DNA from 3 places in the Flintibacter sp. genome. Region 2 is predicted to be linked to each of the others. Evidence: predicted binding sites of a transcription regulator. Region 2 holds the regulator's gene; each other region holds the start of a gene.

Region 1 (5,064 bases), on a different contig from region 2:
CACCTCCAGGCAGTGACAGCTTCCAGTGACCGCGTGAGCCGCGCCGAAGAATGACAGCTTCATAACCGTGCCTCCTGTGTTCCTATGTAGTGACTATATTGTACATCGAACCCGGGGAGAATTCTATACTAATTTGTGAATCTTGTCTGAATTACAGCACCTGGAAGTGCTGGAGGGCTTTGACGATGCCATCCTCGTCCACCGAGGCGGTGGCCCAGTCAGCCTGCCGCTTCACCTCGTCACTAGCGGTGCCCATAGCTACGCCGATGCCGGCGTGGACCAGCATGGAGAGATCGTTTTCTCCGTCGCCGAAGGCCATGCTCTCCTCCACGGGGATGCCGAAGTGCTCCAGAATGGCGTCCATGCCCTTGTCTTTCCCGCCGGTGGGAGGGATGACGTCCAGGAAGTGGGGATGCCAGCGGGTGGTTTTCAGATGGGGCGCCCGGTCCAGCAGCAGGTGCTCGTTGTCCCGGTCCAGGAAGGTGATGGCCTGGTAGATCTCCCGCCCCAGAGCGTGGGAGGCGGGCCGCACCGGAGGCAGGGGCAGGTTCAGGTCTTTCATAAAGGCCCGGGTCAGATCGTTGATGCAGTTGAGGTAGATATCCTCGCCCTCCAGGAAGATGCAGGAGAAGGCGTCGTCTCCCGCCGCGGCCACCAGTTCCTCCACGGCCTGGGGAGGCATGGGATTTTTCCGCAGGACCTGGTCTCCTGCAAAGCAGTACTGACCGCTGAGGGTGACATAGCCGTCAAAGGGGAAGAGGTCCCGCACCTGGCCCAGCATCTTCTGGTGCCGCCCGGTGGAGAGAAACAGCTTGATGCCCCGTGAGCGCAGGGTGTGCAGAGCCTGCATGGCCGAGTCGGGGATGGTGTGGGTCTTGAAGCTGACTAGAGTACCGTCAACATCAAAGAAAATGGCTTTTATCATAGTGGTCTCCTTAAAAAAGGCTTCCCCGAAGGGGGAAGCCAGTGCGTTTTTGTTTCTATGGGGACGGATGTTACTTTAGAACTGCCGGGGCCGCCCCGCAGGGCGGCAGCCCCAGAGGCGAAACGAAGTTTCGCACAAAGTTCTTTGCCAAGCTTTCTTTTTAAGAAAGCGGGGCAGGTTCTAGCTTTTCCACCAGCGCCCATTCCACGCGACGCTCGCACAGCTCCTCCACCCGGATGCGCAGACCCATGGCCTCCACCACCGGACGGCTGCCGTCCTCGGGGATGACCGGCAGCAGAGCAAAGACCAGACCGCCCACGGTGTCGCAGTCCAGCCGCTCCAGCTCCTCCTCGTCCAGTTCCACGCCCATGGTCTGGGCCAGGTCCTCCAGATCGGCGGAACCGGACACCTTCCACTGGGTGTCGCTGAGCTGGATGATCTCCTGCTCCTCCTGGGGATCGAATTCATCGTAGATCTTGCCTACCAGTTCTTCCAGCAGGTCCTCCAGGGTGAGCAGGCCGCCGGTGCCGCCGTACTCATCCACCACCAGAGCCATATGGATCTTTCGGTTCTGCATATCCCGGAACAGCACGTCGGCCCGTACCGACTCCGGTACAAAATAGGCCGGACGGAGCAGCTGCTCCAGAGGCAGGGGATCGGGCTTGCTCTTGTTGATCAGGTAGTCCCGGGTGGACAGAATGCCCACGATATCGTCAATATCGTCCTTATAGACCGGAAAACGGGACAGACCAGAGGACTGGATGGTGTCCAGAATGGTCTGGTCGTCATCATCCAGCGCCAGGGTTACCATATCGGTGCGGTGACGCATCACGTCGTCGGCGGTCATGCTGTTGAATTCAAAGATGTTGGCGATAAGCTCCTTTTCATTCTGCTCGATGGCTCCGGACTCCTCGCCCTCCTCCACCATTGCCATGATCTCATCGGCCAGTTCCTCACCCTTATCCCGGCGCAGCCAGGCCAGGACTGGGCGGTAGAGCAGTAAAATTACATTGACAGCCAGACTAATCCCAAACAATATGGGCCATAAATGGTCCCCAGACACGGAAATTCCCCCTTAAATTTAAAAAATATACGAATACAATTTGCATGATAGCACAAAATCTTCCTCCGCGCAAGAGAAACCCCGGCGGCTCTCTGCCCGCTGCCGCTCAAAAACAGAGACTTAACAGAAGCAGGTGCTTTCCTTTTACAAAGTGTGGGAATAGGGTGCAAATGGCCGGCGGATATGCTATAATTTTTCCAAACACCGAACGGAGGAGAGAGCGATGAAGCTGGGTTCAGAGCGTTGGCTGGGCCATATCCGGGAGCTGGGGATTTTTTTAAAATGGCTGCTGTATGCCTGCGGGATCGGGCTGTTGGCGGGAGCGGTGGCGGCCGCGTTCCACTTCGGCATCGATTGGGCCACCGAACTGCGGGGGGAACACCCCTGGGTAGTCTGGCTGGCTCCGGTAGGAGGCGTGGCTATTGTGCTGCTGTACCGGGTATGCCATATGGAAAAAGACCAGGGCACCAATCTGGTGCTGGTGGCCGTGCGGGAGGCAGAGCCGCTGAAGCTGCGTACCGCGCCGCTCATCTTCCTGTCCACCATCCTCACCCATTTGGTAGGCGGCTCGGCGGGGCGTGAGGGAGCCGCGCTGCAGCTGGGCGGCTCCTTAGCCGCCTGGGTGGGCCGTGGGATCGGTCTGGACGATAAAGACCGGCGGGTCATGGTCATGTGCGGCATGGCCGCCGCCTTCTCCGCCCTGTTCGGCACTCCCCTTACCGCTGCTGTCTTTGCTATGGAAGTGGTAAGCGTGGGCGTCATGTATTACGCCGCGCTGGTGCCCTGTGCGGTGGCCTCGTCGGTGGCCTTCCTGCTGGCGCGCTTTTTGGGGCTGCACCAGACCTTGGGCTATCCGGTGGGAGAGGCTATGGCTCTCACTCCTTTGACCATGCTCCAGGCGGCGGGGCTGGGCCTGCTGTGCGCTCTGGTGTCTATTTTGTTTTGTAAGGCCATGCACTACGCGCCAAAACTCTACGCCCGGGTGCTGCCCAATACCCTGGCCCGGGCGGCGGTGGGCGGCGTGCTGGTGCTGCTGCTCACCCTGCTGGTGGGAGAGCAGACCTACAACGGAGCAGGAGACTCCGTCATCCGCGCCATGCTGGCCGGCGAGACTATCCCCGAGGCCTTCCTGCTGAAAATTCTCTTTACCGCTGTCACCCTGGGAGCGGGCTTCCGGGGCGGTGAGATCGTCCCCGTCCTCTTTACCGGTGCGGCCTTTGGTACTACGGTGGGACCGCTGTTGGGGATCCCCCATGGATTCGGCGGAGCGATGGCCATGGCGGCGGTGTTCTGCGGGGCCACCAACTGCCCCATGACCGCCCTGCTCCTCTCCCTGGAGCTGTTCGGCGGCGAGGGGTTACCCCTGTACGCGTTGTGCTGCGGCGTGTCCTACATGCTCTCTGGATACTATGGTCTGTACAGCGAGCAGAAGATCGTCTACTCCAAATTCAAAACCGAGTGGATCGACAAAAAAGCACAATGACGCAATCCCCTGGGGCAGTAAGGATCGCGCCTTTGCAACAAGATATTGTGTTGTATTTTTTGTCGAATTCAATATATTGACTCTCCCCTTTCAACGTGATATAGTGAAGGCACGCGAACTACGGCCCGGCGACCTGCCGGGCCGTTACACAGTCTGAAAGAAGAGGGAGAGAATGAGTCATGTACCAAGTGACAAAGCGTGACGGCACCGCCGCCACCTTCGAGATCGGCAAGATCAGCGCCGCCATTACCAAGGCGTTCCAGGCTCTGGACAAGCAGTTCCATCCCAGTGTCATCGACCTTCTGGCCCTGCGGGTCACCGCTGACTTTGAGCCCAAGGTCCGGGACGGCCGCATCGCCGTGGAGGACATTCAGGACAGCGTGGAGGCCGTCCTCTCTGAGGCGGGATACTCCGACGTGGCCAAGGCCTACATTTTGTACCGCAAGCAGCGGGAGAAGATCCGCAACGTCAATTCCGCTCTGCTCAACTATAAGGATCTGGTGGATGACTACCTGCAGATCAACGATTGGCGGGTGAAGGAGAACTCTACCGTCACTTACTCTGTGGGCGGCCTGATCCTCTCCAACTCCGGCGCCATCACCGCCAACTACTGGCTGAGCGAAATTTACGACCAGGAGATCGCCAACGCCCACCGCAACGCCGAGATCCACCTCCACGACCTCTCCATGCTCACCGGCTACTGCGCCGGCTGGAGCCTGAAGCAGCTCATCCAGGAGGGACTGGGCGGTATCCCCGGAAAAATCACCTCTGCCCCTGCCAAGCATCTGTCCACCCTCTGCAACCAGATGGTCAACTTCCTGGGCATCATGCAGAACGAGTGGGCGGGCGCTCAGGCCTTCTCCTCCTTCGATACCTATCTGGCTCCCTTTGTCAAGGTGGACAACCTGACCCAGAAGGAAGTCAAGCAGTGCATCCAGTGCTTCGTCTACGGCGTCAACACCCCCAGCCGCTGGGGCACCCAGGCTCCCTTCTCTAATATCACCCTGGACTGGACCGTGCCCAAGGACCTGGAGAACCTGCCCGCCATCGTAGGCGGCAAGGAGCAGGACTTCACCTACGGGGACTGCAAGAAGGAAATGGACATGGTGAACAAGGCCTTCATCGAGATCATGATCGAGGGCGACGCCAATGGCCGCGGCTTCCAGTATCCCATCCCCACCTACTCCATCACCCGGGACTTTGACTGGAGCGAGACGGAAAACAACAAGCTCCTCTTTGAGATGACTGCCAAGTACGGCACTCCCTATTTCTCCAACTATATCAACTCCGACATGGAGCCCTCCGATGTGCGCTCCATGTGCTGCCGCCTCCGTCTGGACCTGCGGGAGCTGCGGAAAAAGTCCGGCGGCTTCTTTGGCTCCGGCGAGTCCACCGGCTCTGTGGGCGTGGTCACCATCAACCTGCCCCGCATCGCCTATCTGGCCAGCGACGAGGCCGACTTCTACAAGCGCCTGGACCACCTGATGGACATTGCCGCCCGCAGCCTGAAGACCAAGCGTACCGTCATCACTAAGCTGCTGGATGCAGGCCTCTATCCCTATACAAAGCGTTATCTTGGCAGCTTTGATAACC
Region 2 (5,064 bases):
ACGGCAGATGGGGAGTATCTGGAACGGGAGGAGCTCAATGAGGAACAGCAGCAGTGGCTGGAGACCTATGAGACCCTCAACTACTGCGGTATGGTGGACCTGTTTGACGAGGCCCGCCCCATGTTCTGCTTGGATTAAACAAAGCAAAATGCCCCGGTGTGACATGTCACACCGGGGTATTTTGTTGCTGAACCCATTGCTGCAGCAGACGCAGGGCTTGAGGAGCCAGCAGAAGCAGAGCTAGCAGGTTGGGAATGGCCATCAGGGCGTTGCACAGGTCCACCAGCTGCCAAAGGCCTGCGCTGTTCCCGCAGGCCCCCAGGACTACACATCCCAAAAAGACAGCACGGTACAGGGGGAGGAGGCGGTCTCCGCCGGTGAGGAAGCGCAGGCTCTGCTGGCCGTAGTAGCTCCAGCCGAGAATGGAGGAGAAGGCAAACAGCAGCAGGCTGATCCAAACGATCCATGCCCCTGCCTCCCCCAGTACGGCGGAAAAGGAGCGGGCAGTGAGGGGGACCCCCAAAGCCCAGTCGGGAAGCGTGCCCTGACGTAGCTGAGAGAGTACTGTCTCTGGCTGGTACACGCCCCCCACCAGAATGACCAGGGCGGTGAGGGTACAAGTGAGCAGGGTAGCGAAGAACACCTCAAAAATGCCCCACATGCCCTGACGGGCGGGGTAATCCACTTCGGCGGCGCCGTGGGCCATGGCGGAGGTGCCCAAACCCGCCTCATTGGTGAACACTCCCCGGGCTACCCCGTGGCGCAGAGCCTCCGCCGCTGTCCAGCCCAGACCGCCTCCCAGCGCAGCCTCAGGTGTGAGGGCGCAGCGGAAAATCAGAGAGAGAGCCTGGGGCACCTGCTGCCAGCGCAGCAGCAGCACCAGCGCGCCTCCGCCCAGATAAAGCAGGGCCATGGCGGGGACCAGAGCCTGGGATACCCGGGCGATGCGGCCCAGGCCGCCGGTAAGGATCATCCCCGCCGCAGCGGCGGTGCCCAGGCCGATGGCCAGGGACGGCCAGCCAAATGCCCCGTGGAGGGAGGCGGCGATGGAACCTGACTGAACCATCCCGCCCCCAGCCAACGTGGCAGGGAGACAGGCCAGAGAGAACCAGACCGCCAGCAGGGGAGAGCCCACCCCATCCCGCAGATAGAACATAGGACCGCCCTGGCGGCCGCCGCCGGGAGCTATGCGCTGGTAGCGCACAGACAGCAGCTTTTCCCCGCAGCTGGTCATCATCCCCAGCAGGGCGGATACCCACATCCAAAAGACTGCCCCCGGACCGCCCAGACACAGGGCGGCGGCCACCCCGGCGATACTGCCCGTCCCCATGGTGGAGGCCAGGGCAGTGGCCAGGGCCTGAAGAGAGGACAGGCCGCCTCCTTTTTTCGCCTTGGTGGGATGAAACAGACTGCCCAGCGTAGTACCTAGCCACAGCCGGGCGTGGAAAAAGGGGAAAAACCCCGAACCAAAAGAGTAGACCAGCCCGGTGAGCAGAAAGCCCCCCAGCAGCCAGGGGCACCAGAGATGCTGAGTCAGTGTGTGCAGGACGGACATGGCGTCACCTCCACTCCACTGGTATGTCCCAGAGAAGAAAAACAGCACCGGAGAAGAAAATAAATTTCGGTGGGGACTACCACAGCAGGAAAAAATGTGCTACACTAAAACAAAGACGCCTGAATTGGGAGGAACTGCCAATGAAATGCCCCTATTGCGCCTATCTGGAGAGTAAAGTGGTGGATTCCCGCCCCGCCGAGGAGGGAGCCAGCATCCGCCGCCGCCGGGAGTGCCTGTCCTGCCATAAGCGGTTTACCACCTATGAGACGGTGGAGAGCCTGCCCTTGGTGGTGGTCAAGCGGGACGGCAGCCGCCAGAGTTTTGACCGCAACAAGGTCATGGGCGGTTTGATCCGGGCCTGTGAGAAGCGGCCGGTGTCGGTGGGGACCCTGGAGGGCATCGTCAACGAGATCGAGCAGAAGCTGCAAAACGAGATGGAGCGGGAGGTCAGCTCCGCCCAGATCGGCGAGCTGGTGATGGAGCGCCTGAAAAAGGTGGACGAGGTGGCCTATGTACGCTTTGCCTCGGTCTATCGTCAGTTCAAGGACATCAATACCTTTATGCAGGAGCTCAACAAACTGCTGAAGGACAAATAAGAATGAAAACTGCCCGCGGCCTGGCCGCGGGCAGTTTTTTCACAAAAAGCGCTTCATTTGTTGAATGTTTTGTTCTTCTGTCTGTAAGAGCTGCCGGCCCAGCGAGACCAGTTCCGGGTCAGACTGATCCGAGAGCTGATGCAGACGCCGGGTCATCTCCACCGTACCCATGGTGCTGCCCTGGATCATCATCTCCGCCAGCTTGGAAGTAGAGGGGTCCAGAGCGGTCTGGGCCCGGAGCATCATCCCCGACATGGTCAGCGCGGCACTGCCCGGACCTTTCAGATGAAGACCCTTCCCCTTGGCGTAGCTCTGGGACCGGGCGGCGATGGAGCGGTACTCCCGCAGCTGGTCTTGAAGGGCGGAGGTCATAGCCCGGCTCTGAGGCAGAGAGAGAGCCTGGGGCAGAGTGCCGACGCCCATGGCGGCATTTTTGTGAATAAAACGCAAAAGTGCTTCGCTGTCTTCCAACGTGGATCACCTCCCAGCCTAGACTGTGTCGAAAAAGAAGGGACGATACGAGAAAAAGGCTGGAAAGGAAAAATGCCCATAAAAAATTGCCCGCCGGCTGGCGGGCAATTTTGTTATATCCTTTTAAACCTCAAACATCAGATCGCCGTAGGTGGGGACAGGCCAGATGGATTTGTCCACCATCAGCTCCAGGGTGTCGATGGGGTAGCGCAGGGCGTCCATGGCGGGCACCACCGCGTCGTGGTAGGCCAGAGCCATCTCCTTGACCCCGTCGATGGAGTCTACCCGGCCCATCAGGGGCTTGAGCTGCTCCAGAGCGGTGGAGGCGTCGGCCAGGTAGCGGCTTACCTCCTGCAGCAGCTTGCGCTGCACCGACAACTCGGCCTGAGGACAGGCGGAGGCCACGGCGTTGATGGACTGAGCCAGGCGGGTGGTGTAGTGGATGACAGCGGGGATGTAGTGCTTGGCGGCCATATGGATCATAGTGTTGGCTTCGATCTTGATGACCTTGATGTAGGTCTCGTACATGATCTCAGCCCGGGCCTCCAGCTCCTGGGGTGTGTAGATGCCAAAGCGGGTGAACAGGTTGATAGCCTTCTGGGTGGTGAGCGCGGGCACCGCGTCCACCAGGGAGGGCAGGTTGGGCAGACCGCGGCGGGCGGCCTCCTGGACCCACTCCTCAGAGTAGCCGTCGCCGTTGAAGATGATGCGCTGATGCTCGGTCATGTTGCGGTGGATGACCTGCATGCAGGCGGTAGAGAAGTCGTCGGCAGCTTCCAGCTCATCAGCGGCCTGACACAGCGCCTCGGCCACAATGGCGTTGAGGGTGGTGTTGGCGTCGGCGATGGAGTCGGAAGAGCCCACCATGCGGAACTCGAACTTGTTGCCGGTGAAGGCGAAGGGAGTGGTGCGGTTGCGGTCGGTGGCGTCACGGTTGAGAACAGGGACGGTGGATACGCCGGAGTCCAGCTTGCCGGTAGCCAGCAGCTTGATGGAGTCTGCGTTGGAGACGATCTGCTCCACTACGCTCTCCAGCTGGTCGCCCAGGAAGATGGAGATGATGGCGGGGGGAGCCTCCTGGCCGCCCAGACGATGCTCGTTGCCCACACAGGAGGCGGACTGGCGCAGCAGGTCGGCGTGGACGTCCACGGCCTTCATGATGCAGGAGAGGACCAGCAGGAACTGGAGATTCTCGTTGGGGGTGTCGCCGGGGTCCAGCAGGTTCTCACCGGTGTCGGTGCCGATGGACCAGTTGTTGTGCTTGCCGCTGCCGTTGACGCCGGCAAAGGGCTTCTCGTGGAGCAGGCACACCAGACCGTGACGGGTGGCTACCCGCTTCATGGTCTCCATGGTCAGCTGGTTCTGGTCCACGGCCAGGTTGCACATGGTGTAGATGGGGGCCATCTCGTGCTGGGCGGGGGCCACCTCATTGTGCTGGGTGACGGCGGGGATGCCCAGCTTCCACAGCTCCTGGTTCAGGTCGGACATGAAGTCGCCCACCCGCTCACGGATGACGCCGAAGTACTGGTCGTCCAGCTCCTGGCCCTTGGGGGCGGGAGCACCGAAGAGGGTGCGGCCGGTGTAGATGAGGTCCCGGCGGTTGAGATATTTCTCACGGTCTACCAGGAAGTATTCCTGCTCAGGGCCGACCGAGGGGAAGACCTTCTGGGCCTGGGTGTTGCCGAACAGACGCAGGATGCGCAGACCCTGGGTGTTGATGGCCTCCATGGAGCGCAGCAGGGGGGTCTTTTTGTCCAGCGCCTCACCGTTATAGGAGACAAAGATGGTGGGGATGCACAGGATGGTGCCGGCAGTCATCTCCTTGACAAAGGCGGGGGAGGTCATATCCCAGGCGGTGTAGCCCCGGGCGTAGTGGGTGGAGCGCAGGCCGCCGGAGGGGAAGGAGGAGGCGTCGGACTCGCCCATGATGAGCTGCTTGCCGGTGAGCTGCAGGAGAGTCTTGCTGTCCTCGGGGCGGGTCATAAAGGCGTCGTGCTTCTCGGCGGTGATGCCGGTAAGAGGCTGGAACCAGTGGGTGTAGTGGGTGGCGCCCTTCTCAACAGCCCAATCCTTCATGGCGTTGGCCACGATGTCGGCAGTGGCGATGCTGATGTTGCCGCCGTGTTCCATCACGTCCATGACTTCAGCAAAGACCTTCTTAGGCAGACGCTCCTGCATGACCGAGGTGCTGAACACGTTGGAGCCAAAGATCTCCGTGATTTTATCGCTCATTGTCTCAAACCCTTTCCTCTGATTTTGGCGGTGCCGGGGTAAAAAAGAAGACAAGACCGCCCAGGGTGGACGTCCTTGCCCCACTTTCCGTAGTGTGGTGCGGTCCTGAGGCCGCGCCCGAATAATAATAATACGATACTACCCAAACCGCAATTTTTCAAGTTTGGATTGCGACAAACTTTCCAAATCAGCTGGGGGCGGATGTGGGAA
Region 3 (5,064 bases), on a different contig from region 2:
CCTGGCCCTCCGGCGTGCGGAGAGTATCCAGCACCGCGGTGCGCAGTGCCTCCTGGAATTTCTTGCTGGTGAGGAACGCGTCGAACATGGTGCCGCCCTCCCCGCCGGAGGACGCCGCCACCGCCGGCTTCACTGCCGCCCGCCTGGGGGCCGGAACCGGGGCGGGCTCGTCCAGAAACGCCCCGTCCATCCAGTCGGACATCTGGGTGGTGTCGTTGGTCTCTCCCCGGAGATAGAAGAGGGACACGCCGAAGTAGGACGCCAGCTTGTTCTGCTGGTCCTGGGTGGGGGTCTGGCGGCCCGTCTCAAACTTTTCAATCGCCGTGCGGGGGAAGCCCAGGGCGGCGGCAAGAGCCGGACGGCTCAGGCCCCTGGCGGTCCGCAGCTCCTCAATGCGCTGTGCCAAAGTTACCATAAAAATCTGCCTCCTTGCTGAATGTCTATTGTATCCGGTCCCCGCCGCTCTGTCAATGCGGCGGGACTTTTCTTTTGGCTGCGGCTGTGATATGATAGCGGTTCAGAGAAGGAGTTGATCCCATGGAGCAGGAGCACAAGCGCCGCCCCCGGTACAAGGGCACCCACCCCCGCACCTTTCAGGAGAAGTACAAAGAGCATGACCCGGAGAAGTACCGCTCCGATGTAGAAAAGATCATCGAGAGCGGCAAGACCCCGGCAGGGATGCACATCCCCATTCTGGTAGACGAGATCCTGGAGGTCCTTCAGATCCAGCCGGGCCAGACCGGCTACGACGCCACGCTGGGCTACGGCGGCCACACCCGCCGGATGCTGGCACAGCTCCAGGGGCAAGGACACCTATATGCCACGGACGTGGACCCCATCGAGATGGAAAAGACCCGCGCCCGGCTGGCATCTGCGGGCTTCGGGCCGGAGCTCCTCACCATCCAGCATCGGAATTTCGCCGACGTGGACCAGGTGGCTCCCGGCGTGCTCTTCGACTTCGTGCTGGCGGATTTAGGCGTCTCCTCCATGCAGATCGACGACCCGGCCCGGGGCTTTACCTTCAAGCAGGACGGTCCCCTGGACCTGCGGCTGGACCCCTCCTCCGGCGTCACCGCGGCGGAGCGGCTGCGGCAGCTGGACCAGGAGGAGCTGGAGAACCTGCTGGTGGAAAATTCCGACGAGCCCTACGCGGACCGCATCGCAAAGGCCGTCATTCAGGTGTTCCGCCGGGGCGGCACTGTGGATACCACCCGCCAGCTGTACGCCCTCATTGAGGGGGCGCTGTCTTTCCTCCCCGCCGGGGAGCGGAAGGAGGCGGTGAAGAAGTCCTGCCAGCGGACCTTCCAGGCATTGCGGATCGACGTGAACAGCGAGTTCGAGGTGCTGTACGCCTTTCTGGAAAAGCTCCCCCATGTGCTGAAGCCCGGCGGGCGGGCGGCCATCCTCACCTTTCACTCCGGGGAGGACCGGCTGGTGAAGCAGGCCTTCCGCCAGCAGTACCGGGAGGGGCTTTACAGCGACATCGCCCAGGAGGTCACCCGTCCCTCCCCTCAGGAGTGCCGCCGGAACCCCCGGGCCCACTCCACCAAGCTGCGCTGGGCTGTCCGGGCGGAGTGAATCCTGATTTTATGGAAAAGGAGTTGACATCCATGCTGCGGGATGAGACGATCCGTCGGGTGATCCAGTTCCGGGACGACCGGGAGTGGCGGCAGTTCCACACCCCCAAGGACCTGGCCATCTCCCTGTCCCTGGAGGCGGCGGAGCTGCTGGAGATATTCCAGTGGAGCGGCGCGGACCTGGAATGCCGGGACAAGCTGGGCCGCATCCGGGAGGAGCTGGCGGATGTGCTGAGCTACTGCGTCCTGATGGCCGATGTGTGCAGCCTGGATCTGGATGAGATCCTGAACGCCAAGGTGGATCAGAACGCCGCCAAGTACCCGGTGGAAAAGGCCCGGGGCAGCGCCGCCAAATACACAGAGCTGACCTAACTGTTCTCCGGATCCCGACCGCTCCGCGCCCTGCCGCACGGGGCGGTTTTTCCGCATCGACAGCTTTTCTCCGGAACGCACAAATTTCCCCGCCGAATTTTGGAAGACACTATGGTAAATGCAACTTTTCATCCCATATCTAGTGTGGTATGATAACAATGCTTACTAGATATATTACAATTGAGATTGATTCTACAAGAGAGGCGGAGAGTCCCATGAAAGTCATGAAGCGGAACGGCACGGAGGTCATCTTCGACATCACGAAGATCATCGCCGCCATCACCAAGGCCAACAACACTATCGAGGAGGACGCCCGGATGACCCCGGTCCAGATCCAGCGGATCGCGGAGTCCGTGGAACTCAGCTGTCAGAAGATGAACCGCTCCCCCTCTGTGGAGGAGATTCAGGACCTGGTGGAGTCCCAGATCATGGCTCACGGGGCCTATGAGGTGGCCAAGAACTACATCACCTACCGCTATGTCCGCTCTCTGGTCCGCAAGAGCAATACCACCGACGAGAAGATCCTCAGCCTCATCGAGTGCTGCAACGAGGAGGCCAAGCAGGAGAACTCCAACAAGAACCCGGTGGTGAACTCCACCCAGCGGGACTACGGCCAGCAGGTGGGACCTGAGCGGCGGCTGCTGCCCGCCGACATCGTGGAGGCCCATCGGGAGGGCATTATCCACTTCCATGACTCGGACTACTACGCCCAGCACATGCACAACTGTGACCTGGTGAATCTGGAGGATATGCTTCAGAACGGCACCGTCATCACGGACACCCTGATCGAGCGGCCCCACAGCTTCTCCACCGCCTGCAACATTGCCACTCAGATCATCGCTCAGGTGGCTTCCAACCAGTACGGCGGGCAGTCTATCTCCCTGGCCCATCTGGCCCCCTTCGTGGATGTGAGCCGGAAGAAGATCCGCCGGCTGGTGGAGCAGGAGATGGAGGCCCTGGGCATCCAGCCCACCCGGGAGAAGATCGAGGAGCTGGTGGAGACCCGTCTGCGGGATGAGGTCCGCCGCGGCGTCCAGACCATCCAGTACCAAGTGCTGACCCTGCTGACCACCAATGGCCAGGCCCCCTTCGTGACGGTGTTCATGTACCTGGGTGAGGCCAAGAATGAGCAGGAGAAAAAGGATCTGGCCCTCATCATTGAGGAAACCCTGGAGCAGCGCTACCAGGGCGTGAAGAACGAAAAGGGCGTGTGGATCACTCCCGCCTTCCCCAAGCTGATCTATGTGCTGGAGGAGGATAACGTCCACGAGGATTCCCCCTATTATTACCTGACCAAGCTGGCGGCCAAGTGCACCGCCCGCCGGATGGTGCCCGACTACATCTCTGCCAAGAAAATGCTGGAGCTGAAGGGCGATGTGTATACCTGCATGGGCTGCCGCTCCTTCCTGACGCCGGACCGCTTCACAGATGCCGGCATCGGCAACATCGCAAACGCCGGCAATTATGAGCCTGGCAAGCACAAGTACTACGGCCGCTTCAATCAGGGCGTGGTGACCATCAACCTCCCTGACGTGGCTCTGTCCTCCGGCGGCGACCTGGACAAGTTCTGGAAGATCTTTGACGAACGGCTGGAGCTGTGCCACCGTGCCCTGATGTGCCGGCACAACCGGCTGAAGGGCACTCTCTCCGACGTGGCCCCGATTCTGTGGCAGTACGGCGCCTGCGCCCGGCTGAAGAAGGGCGAGACCATCGACAAGCTGCTCTACCACGGCTACTCCACCATCTCCCTGGGCTACGCCGGCCTCTACGAGTGCGTGAAGTACATGACCGGCAAGAGCCATACGGACCCCTCCGCCACCCCCTTCGCCCTGCAGGTGATGCAGTACATGAACGACGCCTGCAGGAAGTGGAAGGAGGAGAGCGATATCGATTTCTCCCTCTACGGTACGCCTCTGGAGTCCACCACCTATAAATTTGCCAAGAGCCTGCAGCGCCGCTTCGGCATCATCGAGGGCGTCACTGACAAGAGCTACATCACCAACAGCTACCACGTCCATGTGACAGAAGATATCAACGCTTTCGACAAGCTGAAGTTTGAGGCCCAGTTCCAGGCCCTGTCTCCCGGCGGCGCCATCAGCTACGTGGAGGTGCCGGACATGCAGAACAACCTGGAGGCGGTGCTCCAGGTGATGAAGTTCATCTATGAAAACATCATCTACGCCGAACTGAACACCAAGTCCGACTACTGCCAAGTGTGCGGCTGGGACGGCGAGATCCAGATCGCGGAGGAGAACGGCAAGCTGATCTGGAAGTGCCCCCAGTGCGGCAACACAGACCAGGACAAGATGAATGTGGCCCGCCGGACCTGCGGCTACATCGGAACCCAGTTCTGGAACCAGGGCCGGACTCAGGAGATCCGGGACCGGGTGCTGCACCTGTAAAATATTTCGTTCAAAAGGCAAAGCCTTTTGAACGAAGAGATTGCAGTTTGTGCGCGCACTCGCTTCGCTCGCACACTTACAAACTGAGCGGTGTTTTTCCCGAGGCGCATGTCCCCGGGAAAAACGATCAAACTCAAATGGGCGCCTGCGGGCGCCCATTTTGAAGAATAGCAGGAGGACCGCCATGTACTATGGTGAGATCAAAAACTGCGACATTGCCAATGGCGAGGGAGTGCGGGTCACCCTGTTCGTCTCCGGCTGCACCAATCACTGCAAGAACTGCTTTCAGCCCCAAACCTGGGACTTCTGCTACGGCCAGCCCTTTACCACCGAGACGGAGGATTATTTGCTCTCCCTGCTCTCCCCTGTCTACATCAACGGCCTGACACTGCTGGGGGGCGAGCCCTTTGAACCGGAGAACCAGCGGGCCCTGGTGCCCTTTCTCCGGCGGGTCCGGCAGATGTATCCGGACAAGACCATCTGGGGCTTCTCCGGCTTCACCTATGAGGAGCTTACCTCGGACGGCACTCATCCCCGCTGCGAGGTGACAGACGAGATGCTCTCCCTGTTGGATGTGCTGGTGGACGGCCGCTTCGTAGAGGAGCTGAAGGACCTGACCCTCCGGTTCCGGGGCAGCTCCAACCAGCGGCTCATCGACCTGAACGCCAGCCGTCAGGCCGGTTGCCTCTGTTTCCTGCCGGACCGCCCCCGGG

The links. The regulator NrdR, encoded in region 2, represses ribonucleotide reductase genes. The targets are predictions, from matches to a motif close to CACNANATNTNGTG.
Region 1: a site for NrdR is predicted at 3,508-3,521, ahead of ACLTXB_RS15315 (ribonucleoside triphosphate reductase). Genes of this name have one in related genera too.
Region 3: a site for NrdR is predicted at 2,081-2,094, ahead of nrdD (anaerobic ribonucleoside-triphosphate reductase). Genes of this name have one in related genera too.

Annotation. Positions count from the first base shown of each region.
Region 1 is NZ_JBKVXZ010000055.1:2,658-7,721, reverse strand. It holds gene ACLTXB_RS15335 (MBL fold metallo-hydrolase RNA specificity domain-containing protein) at 1-63, opposite strand, end outside; gene ACLTXB_RS15330 (Cof-type HAD-IIB family hydrolase) at 152-925, opposite strand; gene ACLTXB_RS15325 (transporter associated domain-containing protein) at 1,086-1,961, opposite strand; gene ACLTXB_RS15320 (chloride channel protein) at 2,212-3,471, shown strand; gene ACLTXB_RS15315 (ribonucleoside triphosphate reductase) at 3,651-5,064, shown strand, end outside.
Region 2 is NZ_JBKVXZ010000062.1:12,735-17,798, reverse strand. It holds gene ACLTXB_RS16210 (LTA synthase family protein) at 1-138, shown strand, start outside; gene ACLTXB_RS16205 (alanine/glycine:cation symporter family protein) at 167-1,555, opposite strand; gene nrdR (transcriptional regulator NrdR) at 1,696-2,151, shown strand; gene ACLTXB_RS16195 (hypothetical protein) at 2,191-2,601, opposite strand; gene ACLTXB_RS16190 (glutamine synthetase III) at 2,746-4,854, opposite strand.
Region 3 is NZ_JBKVXZ010000036.1:3,450-8,513, forward strand. It holds gene ACLTXB_RS12520 (helix-turn-helix domain-containing protein) at 1-415, opposite strand, end outside; gene rsmH (16S rRNA (cytosine(1402)-N(4))-methyltransferase RsmH) at 538-1,578, shown strand; gene ACLTXB_RS12530 (nucleotide pyrophosphohydrolase) at 1,590-1,949, shown strand; gene nrdD (anaerobic ribonucleoside-triphosphate reductase) at 2,165-4,351, shown strand; gene nrdG (anaerobic ribonucleoside-triphosphate reductase activating protein) at 4,536-5,064, shown strand, end outside.